DNA from 2 places in the Neobacillus sp. SAB-20_R2A genome. Region 2 is predicted to be linked to the other one. Evidence: a T-box and tRNA genes for the amino acid it is inferred to sense, from the RefSeq annotation. Region 2 holds a T-box; the other holds one or more tRNA genes.
What was found. The T-box of region 2 lies ahead of argS (arginine--tRNA ligase). A T-box ahead of a tRNA ligase gene usually reads a tRNA of that ligase, here a tRNA-Arg.
Positions count from the first base shown of each region.

Region 1: it encodes a tRNA-Arg, which carries the amino acid that the T-box ahead of argS (arginine--tRNA ligase) is inferred to sense. The anticodon was not compared.

Region 1 covers NZ_CP145895.1:4,609,229-4,617,320, reverse strand. The annotation lists gene racE (glutamate racemase) at 1-40, shown strand, start outside; gene V5M37_RS22690 (GerMN domain-containing protein) at 176-1,228, shown strand; gene rph (ribonuclease PH) at 1,362-2,120, shown strand; gene V5M37_RS22680 (XTP/dITP diphosphatase) at 2,132-2,743, shown strand; gene V5M37_RS22675 (metallophosphoesterase family protein) at 2,740-3,252, shown strand; tRNA gene V5M37_RS22670 (tRNA-Arg) at 3,358-3,434, shown strand; gene V5M37_RS22665 (tetratricopeptide repeat protein) at 3,538-4,566, shown strand; gene tig (trigger factor) at 4,732-6,018, shown strand; gene clpX (ATP-dependent protease ATP-binding subunit ClpX) at 6,395-7,657, shown strand; gene lonB (ATP-dependent protease LonB) at 8,019-8,092, shown strand, end outside.
Region 2 covers NZ_CP145895.1:208,416-216,507, reverse strand. The annotation lists gene V5M37_RS01180 (DinB family protein) at 1-68, opposite strand, end outside; gene argS (arginine--tRNA ligase) at 140-1,837, opposite strand; T-box leader at 1,891-2,106, opposite strand; gene V5M37_RS01170 (alpha/beta-type small acid-soluble spore protein) at 2,219-2,470, shown strand; gene V5M37_RS01165 (TetR/AcrR family transcriptional regulator) at 2,524-3,102, opposite strand; gene V5M37_RS01160 (Arc family DNA-binding protein) at 3,316-3,498, opposite strand; gene V5M37_RS01155 (SPFH domain-containing protein) at 3,511-4,377, opposite strand; gene V5M37_RS01150 (undecaprenyl-diphosphatase) at 4,560-5,141, shown strand; gene V5M37_RS01145 (ABC transporter permease) at 5,408-6,190, opposite strand; gene V5M37_RS01140 (ABC transporter permease) at 6,197-7,000, opposite strand; gene V5M37_RS01135 (ABC transporter ATP-binding protein) at 6,997-7,974, opposite strand.

The DNA.
Region 1 (8,092 bases), 1.5 Mb from region 2:
CGGCACCCCTATTGAAAATGTGAAAAAAATAAAATTGTAAAATAGAGTCCTTAAAGGGCTCTATTTTTTATTGAAAAAAATTTAATGAATTTGTCCTATTTTTCTTTTCGAGGCGGTCTAAATTTTTCATAGGCTCGTATACATGATAGTACAAACAGTCTTAGGGGGGAAAAATATGTTCAAAAATAAAGCAAAAATTCTTGGCCTGGCTGTGCTCACTTCCACGGTTGTGCTATCCGGCTGCGGCCTATTTGGCAGTGAAACACAAAAGAAGATTGATCCGCCAAAAACGGTGACGACAACGAGTGAGAAGAACATCAATAAGGAAACAGCGGCCGTAAAGAAGGAAAATGCAGAGAATGTGTTGAAAACGGAGCTATATCTCATTGACAAGAATGGTTATGTTGTCCCGCAAACATTAAATCTTCCAAAAACCAAATCAGTCGCTAAACAGGCGCTGGATTACTTAGTGGTGAACGGACCTGTAACGGATATGCTGCCGAATGATTTTAGAGCCGTTCTGCCTGAGGATACAAAACCATCGGTTAATATTAAAGATGGGGTTGCAGTTGTTGATTTTTCAAAGGAATTCAAAAACTATCAGCCTGAGGATGAATTGAAAATCCTTCAGTCAGTCACCTGGACCCTGACGCAGTTTGATGGTGTCAATTCTGTTAAGCTGAAAATGAACGGTCATGAATTAACGGAAATGCCTGTAAAAGGAACGCCAATCAGCGAAAAGCTTTCCAGGGCAACAGGCATCAACTTAGATACAAAGGATGTAGTGGATATCACGAATACGAAGCCAATTACTGTATACTTTATTGGCGGTGAAGAAGGCTCCTACTATTATGTGCCAGTTACCCGCAGGGTGAAAGCAAGTGAGAAGGATCCAATCACAGCGGCAGTCAATGAATTAATCAAGGGCCCAAGTGAAAAGTCGAACCTTGTTTCCGAATTTATGACTGATGTTAAACTAAATGAAACACCGAAATATCAGGACGGAACTGTAACCTTAAACTTTAACAAAAATATTTACGGCAGCTTTGAAGAGAAAGTGATTTCGCAGAACCTATTGGATACACTTGTGCTTTCCTTGACTGAACAGAAGGGCGTACAAAAGGTAGCTGTTTTAGTTGACGGTAAAGCGGAATTGAAGAATGACAAGGGTAAGAAGCTTTCTGCACCGGTTACCCGCCCAGAAAAAGTCAATACAGGTAGTTTTTAAAAAATAATTTTTGTTATACTATATAATGACAATCAAAGAGGTTGGCTGACTGCCGCCTCTTTCTATTTTGTATTTAGTGTTTTTGTAAGGGGGGAGAGTCCCTTACAGTGACCACGGAGGAGGAGTTTGGGATATGGCGCGTGCAGACGGAAGAGAGCCATTGCAATTAAGACCCGTACATATTGAAACCAATTATTTAATGCATCCGGAAGGCTCGGTCCTTATTTCAGTCGGCAATACAAAGGTGATTTGTACCGCTAGCATTGAGGATAAAGTCCCGCCGTTTATGAGAGGGCAAGGCAAAGGCTGGATCACCGCGGAATATGCGATGCTTCCCCGGGCAACGGAAACAAGGAATATCCGAGAGTCCTCGAAAGGCAAAGTTACCGGCCGGACAATGGAAATCCAGCGATTAATCGGCCGTGCCTTAAGAGCGGTAGTGGATCTTGAAGCGCTGGGCGAGCGAACTGTTTGGATTGACTGTGATGTCATTCAGGCGGACGGCGGAACAAGAACAGCTTCGATAACGGGGGCTTTTGTGGCTTTGTCTCTTGCCTTACAGTCGTTTTCTGGGAAAAAATCATTATCGAAATTTCCGATTACTGATTATTTAGCAGCAACAAGTGTCGGAATTTTAGAGGGCGGCCAAGTAGTGTTAGATTTGAATTACATAGAGGATTCCAAGGCACAGGTCGATATGAATGTTGTCATGACAGGCAGCGGCGAATTTGTTGAGTTGCAGGGAACGGGTGAGGAAGCGACATTTTCCTACAATGATCTCCAAGGGTTGCTTGGTGCTGCTCAAGAGGGGCTCATGGAGCTGTTTGAACAGCAAAAGGCGGCCCTTGGTGAGGAAATTATGCAAAAAATTGAAAATCGCAGAAAGAAATAGAGGAGATTCATATGAATGAAGTTATCATTGCCACGAAAAATCCCGGAAAGGCCAGGGAGTTTGAGCATATTTTTGCAAGCAGGGGAATTACCGTGCGGACGTTGCTGGACTTTCCGGAGCTTCCGGAGGTAGAAGAAACCGGGACAACCTTTGAGGAAAATGCCACATTAAAGGCGGAAACCATTTCGAAGGCACTTGGGAAAATGGTAATTGGCGATGATTCCGGACTAATCGTTGACGCGCTTGAGGGCCGTCCGGGCATCTATTCGGCCCGCTATGCTGGGGAACCGAAAAATGACTTAAATAACACGAATAAGGTACTTGCGGAGCTAGAGGGTGTTCCTGAGGAGCAGAGAACAGCCCGCTTCTATTGTGCTTTAGCAGTTGCCATCCCTGGTCAGGAGACGTTTACGGTGTCAGGTACCTGTGAAGGCCGGATATTGGAAGAGCCAAGGGGTACCAACGGCTTCGGCTATGACCCGGTTTTCTTTGTGCCGGAAAAGGGAGTAGCAATGGCAGAGCTATCTGCTGATGAAAAAAATAAAATCAGCCATCGGGCGAATGCGTTAATGAAATTGGATTCGGTGCTAGATTCGAAGCTGGAAAGCGCTGAAGGCAAATGAGCAAGGTATTGGTCGTAAGCGACAGCCACGGTATGACGAAGGAGCTTGAGGTAATCAGGGAAAGGCACATGGCCGATGTCGATTTAATGATTCATTGCGGTGATTCCCAGTTGGACCCGGACCACAAGTCCTTAATGGGGTATTTTACGGTTGGCGGAAATTGTGATTTTGGCGGATTCCCGCTGGAGCTGGTAACGGACCTCGCTGGAAAAAAGATTTTCATTACCCATGGCCATCGATATTCGGTCAAAACTTCGTTGATGAAATTAACCTACAAAGCTCAAGAATCTGGTGCTGATATTGTCTGTTTTGGGCATTCGCATATCCTGGGGGCAGAGGTGATCGACGGTACCCTGTACCTGAACCCAGGCAGCATCCGCCTCCCACGCCAGCGTGTTGAAAAAACATACGTGATCCTTGACTTGCAGGAGAATTCCGTCAGGATGACTGTTTATGAATTAAACGGCAAGGACATACCGGGATTGGCTCGTGATTTCAAGGTTAATTAATAATGGGGGGAGCGCCCCCCAATTATTTCTCAGAAAAAATTTATAATCTGTTGACAATAAAATACTAAGGTAATATAATAAATCTTGTCTTTGATTACTGATTATGTCCCAGTAGCTCAGCTGGATAGAGCACACGCCTTCTAAGCGTGCGGTCGGGAGTTCGAATCTCTCCTGGGACGCCACTACTACATACCAAAATATATACTCACCTGATCAGGTGAGTTTTTTTTATGCGTTAATTATGTTACACTATTTTCCAATGATAACCTACAAGGACGGATTCTTATGAAAAAGCGGGAAAAAGTGAAAAAAATAGATAACGTGATTTTTTTCCCCGGAATGGAAAAAAGATTAACGGACAAAGGCTTAGAAAGCCTGCAAAATAAAAAATATACTGAAGCCATCAGGCTTCTCGAAGAGGCGAAAGAATTGGATCAGGATAACGATGATGTTTTAATCGGCCTGGTCCTTGCCTATTTTGAGGCTGGGAATTTTCAAAAGGCAAAGGTCCTTGCAAAGGAATTGCTTCATAAGGGAATCGGTGACTATTTTCAATTGGTGGATTTATACGTAACAGTGCTTATTCAGCTTCATGAATATCAGGAAATCGTCTCAACTATTGAGGCGCTCTTGGAGGAAAAAGAGATTCCGCCGGAAAGACTGGAGCATTTCTTAACCCTTCTCCAATTCAGCCGAAAAATGGCAGAGAACAAAAGCCTTGATCTGAGGAGTGAAGAGCCGGAGGAGGATACCGATCCGGATTCATTAAATCTATTATCCTTAACCAGTCTGAACGAGCAAATGCTGGCCATTTCAAGACTTTCAGATAAAAACATCAGGCCTTATGTCCCCGAAATAGAAGATTACTTAAAAGCGGAAATAGGCCATCCCTTTTTAAAAACAATCCTATTAACTCTTTTAAAAGAGCAGGAAGTCGACAAAAACATAAAAATGGTTAAATTTTCGGAAGAAATAACCATAAATCCGACAGGAATAGCAGATGTAAGACATCAGCCGAAAATGATCTCTATTAAAGAACTGCTTGAGAATCGGCTTGAAAGCAGCAATCCCGTTCTGTTTGCAAGCATCAGTGAAATGGTAGAGCGTATTTTCTTTACCAGCTACCCATTCGAACTGGAGCCAGAGACCCCGGCTGCCTGGGCTGCTGGCTTTCAATATTTGGCGCAGGAATATATGGGGATAAACTCGGAAATAAATGAATTATCTAAAGACTATGACGTATCGCCGGTTGAAATCACCCTTGCTATACAGGAAATAGAAGAAATTGAGAAAATTTCTTATCCTAATCTATAACCTTCGCTGTTGAAAGAAACAAATCCTGTGTTATAATGTAAGGGTTGCATTGTGTAAAAAACTATTTTACAGCAAAAAAAGTGGAAAATGGCTTCGTGGACAAGACATATTCCGAATCTAAATTCGTTACGAATGAAATGAGTAATAGATGTTGGAGGGAAAAGAATGACTGCAAAATGGGAAAAGTTAGAAGGAAACCGCGGTGTCCTTACAATTGATGTAAGTGCAGATAAAGTAAACGAAGGTTTAGACGCGGCTTTCAAAAAAGTAGTAAAACAAATCAATGTTCCAGGCTTCCGTAAAGGGAAAATGCCTCGTGGAATGTTTGAAAAGCGCTTTGGTGTAGAAGCTCTATACCAAGATGCATTAGATTTTATTTTTCCAGATGCATACATGACTGCTATCGATGAAACTGGTATCGAGCCAATTGCTCAGCCTGAAAATGTTGATTTTGACCTTGAGCAAATGGGCAAAGACAAAGACTTTACTTTCAAGGCAACTGTTCAAGTAAAACCTGAAGTAACTTTAGGCGAATACAAAGGCCTTGAAGTAGAAGAGCTTGACACCACTGTTTCAGAAGAAGATGTGCAAAAAGAATTAGAAGCTCTTCAAAATCGTCATGCTGAGCTTGTTGTAAAAGAAGAAGGAACTGCTGTACTTGGCGACACAGTTGTAATCGACTTTGAAGGCTTTGTTGATGGCGAAGCATTCGAAGGCGGCAAAGGTGAAAACTACTCTCTTGAACTAGGTTCAGGCTCTTTCATTCCTGGCTTTGAAGAACAACTCGTGGGCGTTGCTGCCGGCGAATCTAAAGATGTAGAAGTAACTTTCCCTGAAGAATACCATGCAGCAGAGCTTGCAGGTAAACCAGCTGTGTTCAAAACAACTGTTCACGAAATCAAAGGTAAAGAACTTCCTGCATTAGATGACGAGTTTGCTAAAGACGTAGACGATGAAGTTGAAACTTTAGATGCATTAAAAGAGAAAATCAAAACTCGTTTAGAAGACAGCAAAAAGCATGATGCAGAACATAACTTACAAGATACACTAGTGGAAAAAGCTGCTGAAAATGCTCAAGTTGAACTTCCAGAAGTGATGATTGACAACGAAGTAAATCGTCTTCTTCAAGATTTTGAACAACGTCTGCAAATGCAAGGCATGAACCTTCAGCTTTACTATCAATTCTCTGGCCAAGGCGAAGAAGCTCTTCGCGAACAAATGAAGGCTGATGCTGAGAAAAATGTTCGTGTAAGATTAACTTTAGAAGCTATTGCTAAGGCTGAAAACTTAGAAGTATCTGAAGAAGATGTAAATGCTGAGCTTGAAAAAATGGCAGGAATGTACAACATGCCTGTTGACAACATCAAAAAAGCTCTTGGCGGAACAGAAGGCATCAAAGAAGAACTTAAATACAAAAAAGCAATCGACTTTCTTGTTGAAAACAAGAAGTAATACGTAAATAGTTCCAAGGCACGATTTTTATCGTGCCTTGTTTTATACATTTTTTCAATTACATATTATAATAAGGACAGGGTAACCTTTTTTATAAACGGGTGGCAGGAATAAAATTTTTGCCGGCGAATTAATTAAATCCAAGATTGATTTTTAAAAATTATGGTTAAGCTGTTTGAGGTACATATTTCATTTTTTAAGCGAAGTCCAGACAAATAAAAAACATATTTTGAGAAAAGCTTTTTAGTTCCAGTCCGCCCGCTAAATGTGTTACAATGCAAAATACATACCTAATGAATTGTAGAAAAAATCGGATTTGTTTGGAATTTTCGCGAGCTTTAAATAAAGAAATAAGTCGTCTTAAGGGGTGAAAGGGTTGTTTAAATTTAATGATGAAAAAGGACAACTGAAGTGTTCATTCTGTGGAAAAACACAGGATCAAGTCCGCAAGCTTGTTGCTGGACCTGGAGTCTATATATGTGATGAATGTATTGAACTCTGCACAGAGATTGTGGAGGAAGAGCTTGGAACAGAGGAAGAAGTAGAATTTAAAGATGTTCCGAAGCCAAAGGAAATTTGCGAAATCCTTGATGAATATGTAATCGGACAGGATAAAGCAAAGAAAGCTTTATCGGTGGCTGTTTATAACCATTACAAGCGGATCAATTCCAACAGCAAAATCGATGATGTCGAGCTTTCAAAAAGTAATATTTGTATGATTGGACCGACTGGTAGCGGTAAAACATTGCTGGCGCAGACATTGGCGCGCATCTTAAATGTGCCGTTTGCGATTGCAGATGCTACATCGCTTACAGAGGCCGGCTACGTTGGTGAAGACGTTGAAAACATCTTATTAAAATTAATCCAAGCTGCTGATTACGATGTAGAGAAGGCAGAAAAAGGGATTATTTATATTGATGAAATTGATAAAATTGCCCGTAAATCTGAAAATCCTTCGATTACCCGTGACGTTTCCGGTGAAGGCGTTCAGCAGGCATTATTGAAAATTCTTGAAGGAACGGTTGCGAGCGTTCCCCCACAAGGCGGAAGAAAGCATCCGCATCAGGAATTTATTCAAATTGATACAACAAACATCTTATTTATCTGCGGCGGTGCCTTTGATGGCATCGAGCCAATCATCAAGCGCCGTTTAGGGCAAAAGGTTATCGGCTTTGGTGCTGATCCGAAACAACAGCAGGAAATCAGTTCAAAAGAATTGCTTTCCAAGGTTCTTCCTGAAGACCTTTTACGCTTCGGCTTGATTCCTGAATTCATCGGCCGTCTGCCAGTTATTGCTAGCCTAGAGCAGCTTGACGAAGGAGCGTTAATTGAAATTTTAACGAAACCAAAGAATGCTCTTGTAAAGCAATATCAAAAAATGCTTGAAATCGATGATGTCGAGCTTGAGTTTGAAGAAGGAGCACTGCAGGAAATCGCGAAAAAGGCGATTGAGCGTAAAACCGGTGCCCGCGGCTTACGTTCCATCATTGAAGGTATCATGCTTGATGTCATGTTCGACCTTCCATCCCGCGATGATATTACCAAGTGTATCATCACGAAGGATACAGTCGCGGACAACAGCGTTCCAAAGCTGATCCTTGAAGATGGTACGGTTGTTAAAGAAGAAAAATCTGCATAATAGGTGAGGACCCGGACTTATTGGTTCGGGTTCTTTTTATTGGGGTTAAGTGTTACTGTCGTATATGTGCCGAATACTCTCGGATAAGAGCTTAATACTCTCGCATAACGATGAAATACTCTCGGATAATCGCGGATTACTCTCGATTCATGAATTTACTCTCGGATACGTTCAAAATACTCTCGGATAAGAACAGAATACTCTCACATACCCCCAATTTACTCGCGCGTATCTGGATTTTACTCACATCTTCATTTTTTCCTCCCCCTTCAGTTTTTTCAATTCATGGTTTATTCCGCCAGCCTGCAGGAAATACTTATTAATATCTACAGGAGTTAATTAGATACTGGAGGGAAACGAAATGAGTTGGACGGGGATCGCCTTATTTATACAATTGTTTTTTGGAATCATCATCGGTCTTTATTTTTGGAATTT
Region 2 (8,092 bases):
AGCACCTCAACATTTTTTAGCAGGTAATTCCTCGCTGTTGCAAAACTTTTTAATAATACCTCACTCATCCCTTAGCCCTCCAATCATTAATCTAACTTTTATTGTATCCCATTTTTAACCAATGGTTAAGTGAAATGCTTTACATTTCTTCAGGCGCCTCAATCCCTAAGAGACGCAAACCTTCTTTAAGAACGACTGTTACAGAATAAACAAGTGCCAGGCGTGCATTTTGCTCCTCGCTCTGCTCGAGTACTTTAACTTCCGCATAGTATTTATTGAAGACTTGAGCAAGGTCAACAATGTATTTTGCGACTTGGGATGGATCATAATTTTCGCACGCGCGCTTAATGGCGTTGGAGAATTCCATTAACATGCTGATTACCTTCCACTCGTTTTCCCATGTAGTCTGGTATACGGACGCCGGTGCCGATTCCGCCTTCCATCCAGCTTTGCGTAATATTGAGCTGGCTCTCGCAAATGTATATTGAACATAAGGGCCGGTTTCCCCTTCAAAACGAAGCATTTCCTCTAAGGAGAATTCAATATCATTCATCCGGTTGTTTTTTAGGTCGTGAAAAATAACTGCACCGACACCGACCTGTTTGGCCACACCATCTTTGTCTGCCAGATTTGGATTTTTTTCCTCAATATTATGCCGGGCCATCGCGATTGATTCGTTCAAAACTTCCTCCAGGAGGACAACCTTGCCTTTACGGGTTGACATTTTCTTGCCGTCTTTTAGCATCATCCCAAATGGAATATGGACCATTTTATCGGCCCACTCGAAGCCAGCTTTATTCAATACCGCAATCAGTTGTTTAAAATGAAGGCTTTGCTCATGGCCGACGACATATAAGGATTGTGCGAAGTCGTAATTTTCTTTCCGGTAGATAGCAGCCGCTAAATCACGAGTGGCATACAGCGTCGCTCCATCCGATTTTTTAATGAGGCATGGCGGAAGCTCCTCTTCGGTCAATTCGACAACTTGGGCCTGGTCAGATTCCACGAGCAGCTGTTTTTCCTCGAGAAGCTGGACAACACGGTCCATTTTATCATTGTAAAAAGCCTCCCCGGCATAGGAGTCAAATTCCACGTTCATAAGCTGATAAATTCTTGAGAACTCCTTTAGGGACTCATCACGGAACCATTGCCATAAGGAGTGCGCTTCTTGGTCGCCATCTTCAAGCTTTTTAAACCAGCCGCGTCCTTCGTCTTCAAGAGCCGGATTCGTTTCCGCCTCTGCATGGAATTTAATATACAGGGCGAGCAGTTCCTTGATTGGATTTGCCTTGACCTTTTCCTCATCTCCCCAGCGTTTATAGGCAGAAATCAGCTTTCCGAACTGGGTGCCCCAGTCGCCTAGGTGGTTGATTTTGATTAGCTTGTAGCCGCACTTTTCAACAATTAAGGCAAGCGCATTTCCAATAACAGTAGAACGCAGATGTCCCATGGAAAATGGTTTTGCGATATTAGGAGATGACATGTCAATGGTAACATTGCCACCCTGGCCAAAAACATGGGCACCATACTGGCTTTTTTCAGTCATAATGTTGTTAATGATTTGTTCGGAGACAAGCCTTTTATTTAAAAACACGTTAAGATAGGCTCCGACCACTTCTACTTTTTCAAAAGTGGGAGACTGGATTTTTTCACTTAACTCTTGGGCAATTAAATTTGGCGCCTTACGTTTCAGTTTCGCGAGTGAAAAACACGGGAAAGCTAAATCCCCATGGTCCTGATTTTTTGGTTTTTCAATTAACTGCTCGATATTCTGGGAGGCTAATTCGCCTTCTAATGCTTGATGTAAGACTTCTGCAAGCCCTTTCTTAAAATTCATTTCCTATGACCTCCTTCATTTTTCTATAAATGCAAAAAACTCCCGTCTCTATTTAAAGAGACGAGAGTTTGAAATTCCCGCGGTACCACTCTAATTGTTCATACTGAACCGGCTTTGATCTTTGTTAACGGAGGATTCTCCGGCACCCCCTACTATTTTCAAGGGCGCTTCTCCAAAGTGCGTTTCATTATCTGCTCCGTATCAGGCTTCCACCGCCCCTGACTCGCTTGGACTTACGAGATAACTACTCTCTTTTTCACCGAATTTATTCGCTTAATTATTGGTTATTATACTGGAAAGAAACGGTTTTATCCAGTCCTTGCCGGTGTTTTTGATGAATTTTTCCGTTCTGGAAATTCTATTCGTAAAGGAGGGATTTGTATGGCGAGAAGAAACAAAATTCTGGTCCCAGAGGCGAGAAGCGGGTTAGATCAGTTAAAGGCTAAGGTCGTGCAGGCACAGCGTCCTGAGGATGCCAAATTTGAGGCTGCAGAAGAAGTGGGCGTACCCTTATCAAAAGGCTATAACGGCAAGCTGACCTCGGAACAAGCCGGCAAGGTTGGCGGCCGGCTTGGCGGCAGCATGGTCCGTGAACTCGTCAAAATGGCTCAGCAAAACCTAAGCAAAAAATAACCCAAACTAAAAGCACTGGAGCACTGGGGCCTGTCCCCCAGTGCTTTATCGCGTTACTTTCCTCTTGGCAGCCCCTTTAACAAAAACACCTTCATAATTTCCGCAATTTGCTCAGAGCTTAACGGGTCATGATTTTTTTCCCAATCCGAAACCAATGCGATATACATTTTTAGCAAAAGAAAGCTAGTTATTTCCGGGTTCACCGCTGGGATTGCTCCCTTAGCAATAGCCGTTTCGATTTTTTCCTTTAAATAACCGATAATTTCGTCCTCCACATGCTGGAGCATTTCCGAAACTGCTAAAGTTCCCATTTCCGCCTCTTCTTGTACCAATTTAATCATTAATTGGTGCCTAGAGCGGAATTCCAGTAAACGATAAAGGGCCCGATGGACATTTTCCGTAAAGGGCAATTCCGGGTTAATGACAGAATCCGCCTCCGCAATCATTTCCTTCACCAAAGAAGAAATAATTTCTTCAAATAACTCCTCTTTATTTTTAAAAAATGTATAAATGGTTCCCTTTCCGACGTTTGCAAGCTTGGCAACTTGGTCCATCGTCGTTGCTTTATAGCCAAACAAGGAAAAAGACCTAGTTGCTGCCTCCACAATCATTCTTCTGCGATCAGGTGCCATAGCGCACATCCTTCTCATTGACTAATTTCGTTCTACGGTCAATTAATATGCTTTTACTATAGCACAGCCTGAATTCGGTTTCAAATTTATCTGGAAGGTTTTTGGAAGGCTGTCAAACTTGCGGAAATTTGGCTAGTCAATAATTATAAAATCGTACAGTGTCAATCTCAGACACTCTGCTGTTAAAAAACCGGAGGCGGTTTGCCTCCGGTTTTAATCTTCTTCTTTTTCTCTGGACGTCTTTGAGTTTTTTAATCTTCCGGCATCCTTTAATGCTTTTTTTATAATCAGCTCAATCTGGGCATTCACACTGCGGAATTCATCATCTGCCCATTTCTCCAAGGCATCATATATTTTCTGATCAACGCGTAGTAGAAAACGCTTCTTATCGGCCACATTATCACTACCTTAATAAATCGATCCTGTATTAATTACGGGCTGACTGCCTTTATCAGAAACGATGGCAACCATTAAATTATTCACCATTTGCGCTTTCTTTTCCTCATCCAATTCGACAATTCCTTCATCCTTTAATTGATCAATTGCCGATTTGACCATGGATACGGCACCTTCCACAATGACCTTGCGCGCTGCGAGGACCGCTTTGGCCTGCTGTCTTTGCAGCATCGCATGGGCAATTTCACTCGAATACGCCAGATGCATGATCCTTGCTTCAATAATCTCCACTCCGGCCAATTCCAAGCGTTTCTGCAGGTCCTTTGTCAACTCGTCACCAACCTCATCCGAGTGCTGCCTTAACGATACTTCATAATCATTGTTGACATTATCATATGGGTACTGGCTGGCAATATGGCGCAGGCCTGTTTCACTTTGCGTATGCACAAACGTTTTGTAGTTTTCAACATCAAAAACGGCTTTGGCAGAATCAAACACCTTATATACAACTACCGCAGCGATTTCAATCGGGTTTCCTTCCAAATCATTTACCTTTAATTTATCACTATTAAAGTTTATTACCCTCAGGGATACTGTTTTTCTTATCGTTAAAGGAAGCGTCAACCAAAACCCTTCATGTTTGATCACCCCAAGGTAGCGGCCAAATAAAGTAAATACCTTTGCTTGATTCGGTTGAATGACAGTGAACCCGGAAAGCAGGAGAAACAACACCACCGCACTAATCACCGCGAGAATAAAAGATACGGGACTTTCCGTCAAGGTAAATTGCCTGAAGGAATATACTGCTGCCGCCCCGACTAACAGAAACAATAATATCCCCAAAAATCCATTAATTCTGTACATATCTTTCTCTTTCATCCCAACCACTCCCCTTTTGAAAAAATTTTCCATCTATATCATTATGATATCATTTTGGTATCAAAAGGTGAAGGAATATTTACCTATATTTTTTAACCCGTTTGGCATTATTAACGGTAACATTTTCACTAACTTTATAGTATAATCCCTTTATCTGGTAGATTCGGAGGTTATAATTTAGCATGTCTATTATGGAAATTAATATTAATGTGTTTCGAATGATTAATAATTTGGGGAAACAATACGACTTTTTGAATCCTCCCATTATGGCTATCGCTGAATACACTCTGTATGTGTTAATAGTGGCTTTAGTGTTGTATTTGTTTACAGGCGGTCGAAAAAATAAAGTGATGGTCATTTGCTCGGTATTCACCTTGTTAATGGCAGAAGGTCTAGGAAAACTAGCAGGAATGCTCCACTCCAATAATCAACCCTTCGCTGAACTGTCCAACGTCAATAAACTTATCGAGAAAGCAGTCGACAATTCCTTTCCCAGCGACCATACGATGATATTTTTCTCCCTATGCGTAACGTTCTGGCTTTTCAGGAGAGGCTGGAGTTTCTTGTGGATCCTGTTGGCTGTGCTTGTAGGGTTTTCGCGGATATGGGTAGGGGTTCATTATCCAGGGGATGTTTTGGTCGCTGCTATCCTTAGTATCATATCTGCTCTAGTTGTGCACCGGTTTGTTCCGAGACTTAAATTTATGCAAAACATAGCAGGAGAACAAAACATTCCAAACCGGACGAAATATGAAGAGCTTTAATATTTAATAGCAAATAGAAACGCTTGGATAAAAATCCAGGCGTTTCTGTTTGTACTATACTATTCAAACGTTTGATTAAAGCGGCTAGGCAAATGTGCTTTACTATTCAAACGTTTAATTAAATTTTGTAATGGGGGAAACTTCTGTATTAATGGGGTACTCCTTTTTTTATGATATGCTATTCAATCGTTTAATTAAAAACGGTACTATACTATTCAAACGTTTAATTAACTAATCAGGGGGTTGACCAGGAATTTTTCCTCAGTTTACGAACCTGTTGATCGATAGCGCCTAACACCAAATTGCCAGATTAGCAGGCATGGCAGGATAAACAGGCTGCCCAGTACAGGGAGCAGCATAAAGTAAATGGCGCTGCCCGTTGTTTTTCCAAGAAGGTACATAAGCGGCAAATAGTTAACCGTCCCAAAAGGGATGACATACGTAAAAAAGCGGGTCACCCATTTTTGATAAATATTTAGCGGGTACTGTGCCATCTCCCGGCCGCCGTCGGTAAAAATATTAGCCACCTCCAAATCTTGTACCGTCCAAAAGCACAGCGTCGCCTGAAGAATGTAGATGCCTGTGAAAATGAGAACGCCGCTGGTAATCATCAGGAATAGGGTAATGATTTTTGCCGCAGTCCATCCGATAGTGAGATTGTCTAGGGTCCAAGCCAAGACAATTAGACTTTGCAGCAGCCGACCGAATTTCGTGAATTCAAATTTTGACCCAAGGACCTGAAGGAACGTGCTCCGCGGCCTCACCAGCAGGCGGTCAAACTCCCCTCTGACCACCAGCCCCGAAAACGTATCAAACCCCCGGGCAAAACACTCGCTTATACTGAATGCCATGTGAATTACCGCAAAGCAAAGCGCAACCTCGAAAAATTGCCAGCCTTTTATTTGCCCGAAGCGTTCAAATAATAAGTAAAGCCCTGCAAAAATGGAAAATGGAATAAAGAACTGGCCTATTGCTAACAGCCAAAACGAAGCCCGATATTGCATCTGTGATTTAAAAAGAATTTTTAAATACTTAAAATATAACCCCACCTATTTTCACCCGCCTTGGACAACTACTTGATTTAGGACTCTGTTTAACGCTAGCCTGCCCGACCAAACTAGTACGAGAAGATAAACTAGCTGAATGACGATTCCGATGAGCGCTTCATGCTGCGGAATGTGCCCCGAGTAGACCCTGAATGGAAAATCGGCGGTCCAGCGAAACGGCAGGATGTAGGCAATATTTTGCAGCCACTCGGGCATCAATGGTATGGGGATAATTAACCCGGCGAAAAATTCACCGAGCACACTGAATAATAGCAGCGAACCGGTCGGTGACTTTGTGATAAAAACGGATATATACATGAACATTGAGACCGCTACTAACAGTAATAGGCCCAGTATTAAAGAACCTAAGAATAAGATAAATGCGGTGAAGCTTGGCGGCAGAGTCATCCTATAAGGACTTGGCAAGAAAAAGGCGACGATTAATATTGGGAAGCAGCGCAGGATGGCGCTTGATAGCCGCTGGGCAAGCAGCTTGGCATACCAAAATCCATATAATTCGCATGGCCGGCAAAGCTCATAGGCAATGTTCCCGCTTGTAATTAGTTCAAACAGTTCGGCGTCGCGGAACCAGATGGTCACAAAAACAAGAAACGCTTGCTGCAGCCATATGTACGTGATGATTTGTGTTAAAGAGATGGGAGGCGCCGTGAGAGCCGATTCATAGAAAGCCTCAAACACCATGATGGTAATCATGCCCCAGAAAAACTGCGTCGCCACCCCGGCGAGCGCGGCCGCCCGATACTGCATGCCCATTAAGAGACGGAGCTTCAACACCGCTAGATACACTCTCATATTTGATACTCCTTATAAAGCTGAACGATGATATCTTCGATTGGCTGTGCCTCTATCGCCACATCCTTTAGATCTACCTTTTTGGAAAGTTCGGCAATCACTTCTGAGGTGCTTATTTTTGACGCATCCAAGCTTAAGGTTGCCCGTTCGGGTGTCCAAGAAAGAGTCTGTGTTCCTTTGATTTGAATCGGGTTTTGATTTTTGTGATAATCCACTGTAATGTTTTTTTGCGTTGCGAATCTCTTTTTTAGGGTTTCTAACTGGCCATCGTATAATAAACTTCCTTTCCCGATTAAAATCACCCTTTCGGCCAGCGCTTCGAAATCATTCATATCATGGGTCGTTAGGATGACAGTCACGCCTTTTTCTTTATTAATAGTTTTAATAAATTGACGGACAGCTATTTTGGAGACCGCATCCAACCCGATCGTCGGCTCGTCGAGAAAAAGGATGTTGGGACTGTGAATCAGGGATGCTGCGATTTCACAGCGCATCCGCTGCCCTAAACTTAGTTGTCTGACAGGAGAATTCATGATCTCTTGCAGTTCGAGAGTTTCAATGAGGAGTTCAATGGTAGATTGATAGTCTTGCTGTGGAATCTTGTAAATATCTTTAAGAAGTTCAAATGAATCGATCACCGGCACATCCCACCACAGCTGCGAACGCTGTCCAAAGACGACGCCGATATTTTTTACATACTCAACCCGGTCCTTCCAAGGGGTAAAGCCCATTATTGAGCATTGGCCTGAGTCAGGGACGAGAATCCCGCTCATGATTTTGATGGTAGTCGACTTGCCTGCCCCGTTTGGACCAATGTAGCCGACGATTTCTCCCTGGCTAATGGAAAATGAGACATCTTTGAGTGCCTCGACGGTGGAATGTTCCCTTACGAACAGGGCCTTGGCTGCCTGCTTTAGACCAGTGGTCCGCTTGGCTACTTTGTAGGATTTGCTAATGCCTTTAAGTTCAATCAACTATGATTCCCTCCCTTTTTTGGAGTCGTGGAGGAAAATAATAACATCGTTTCGTCAAAATTGTCAATAATTTTTGAATGTTAACAAAATATTCATTTTTTGGAGCGGCGGGGTCGGC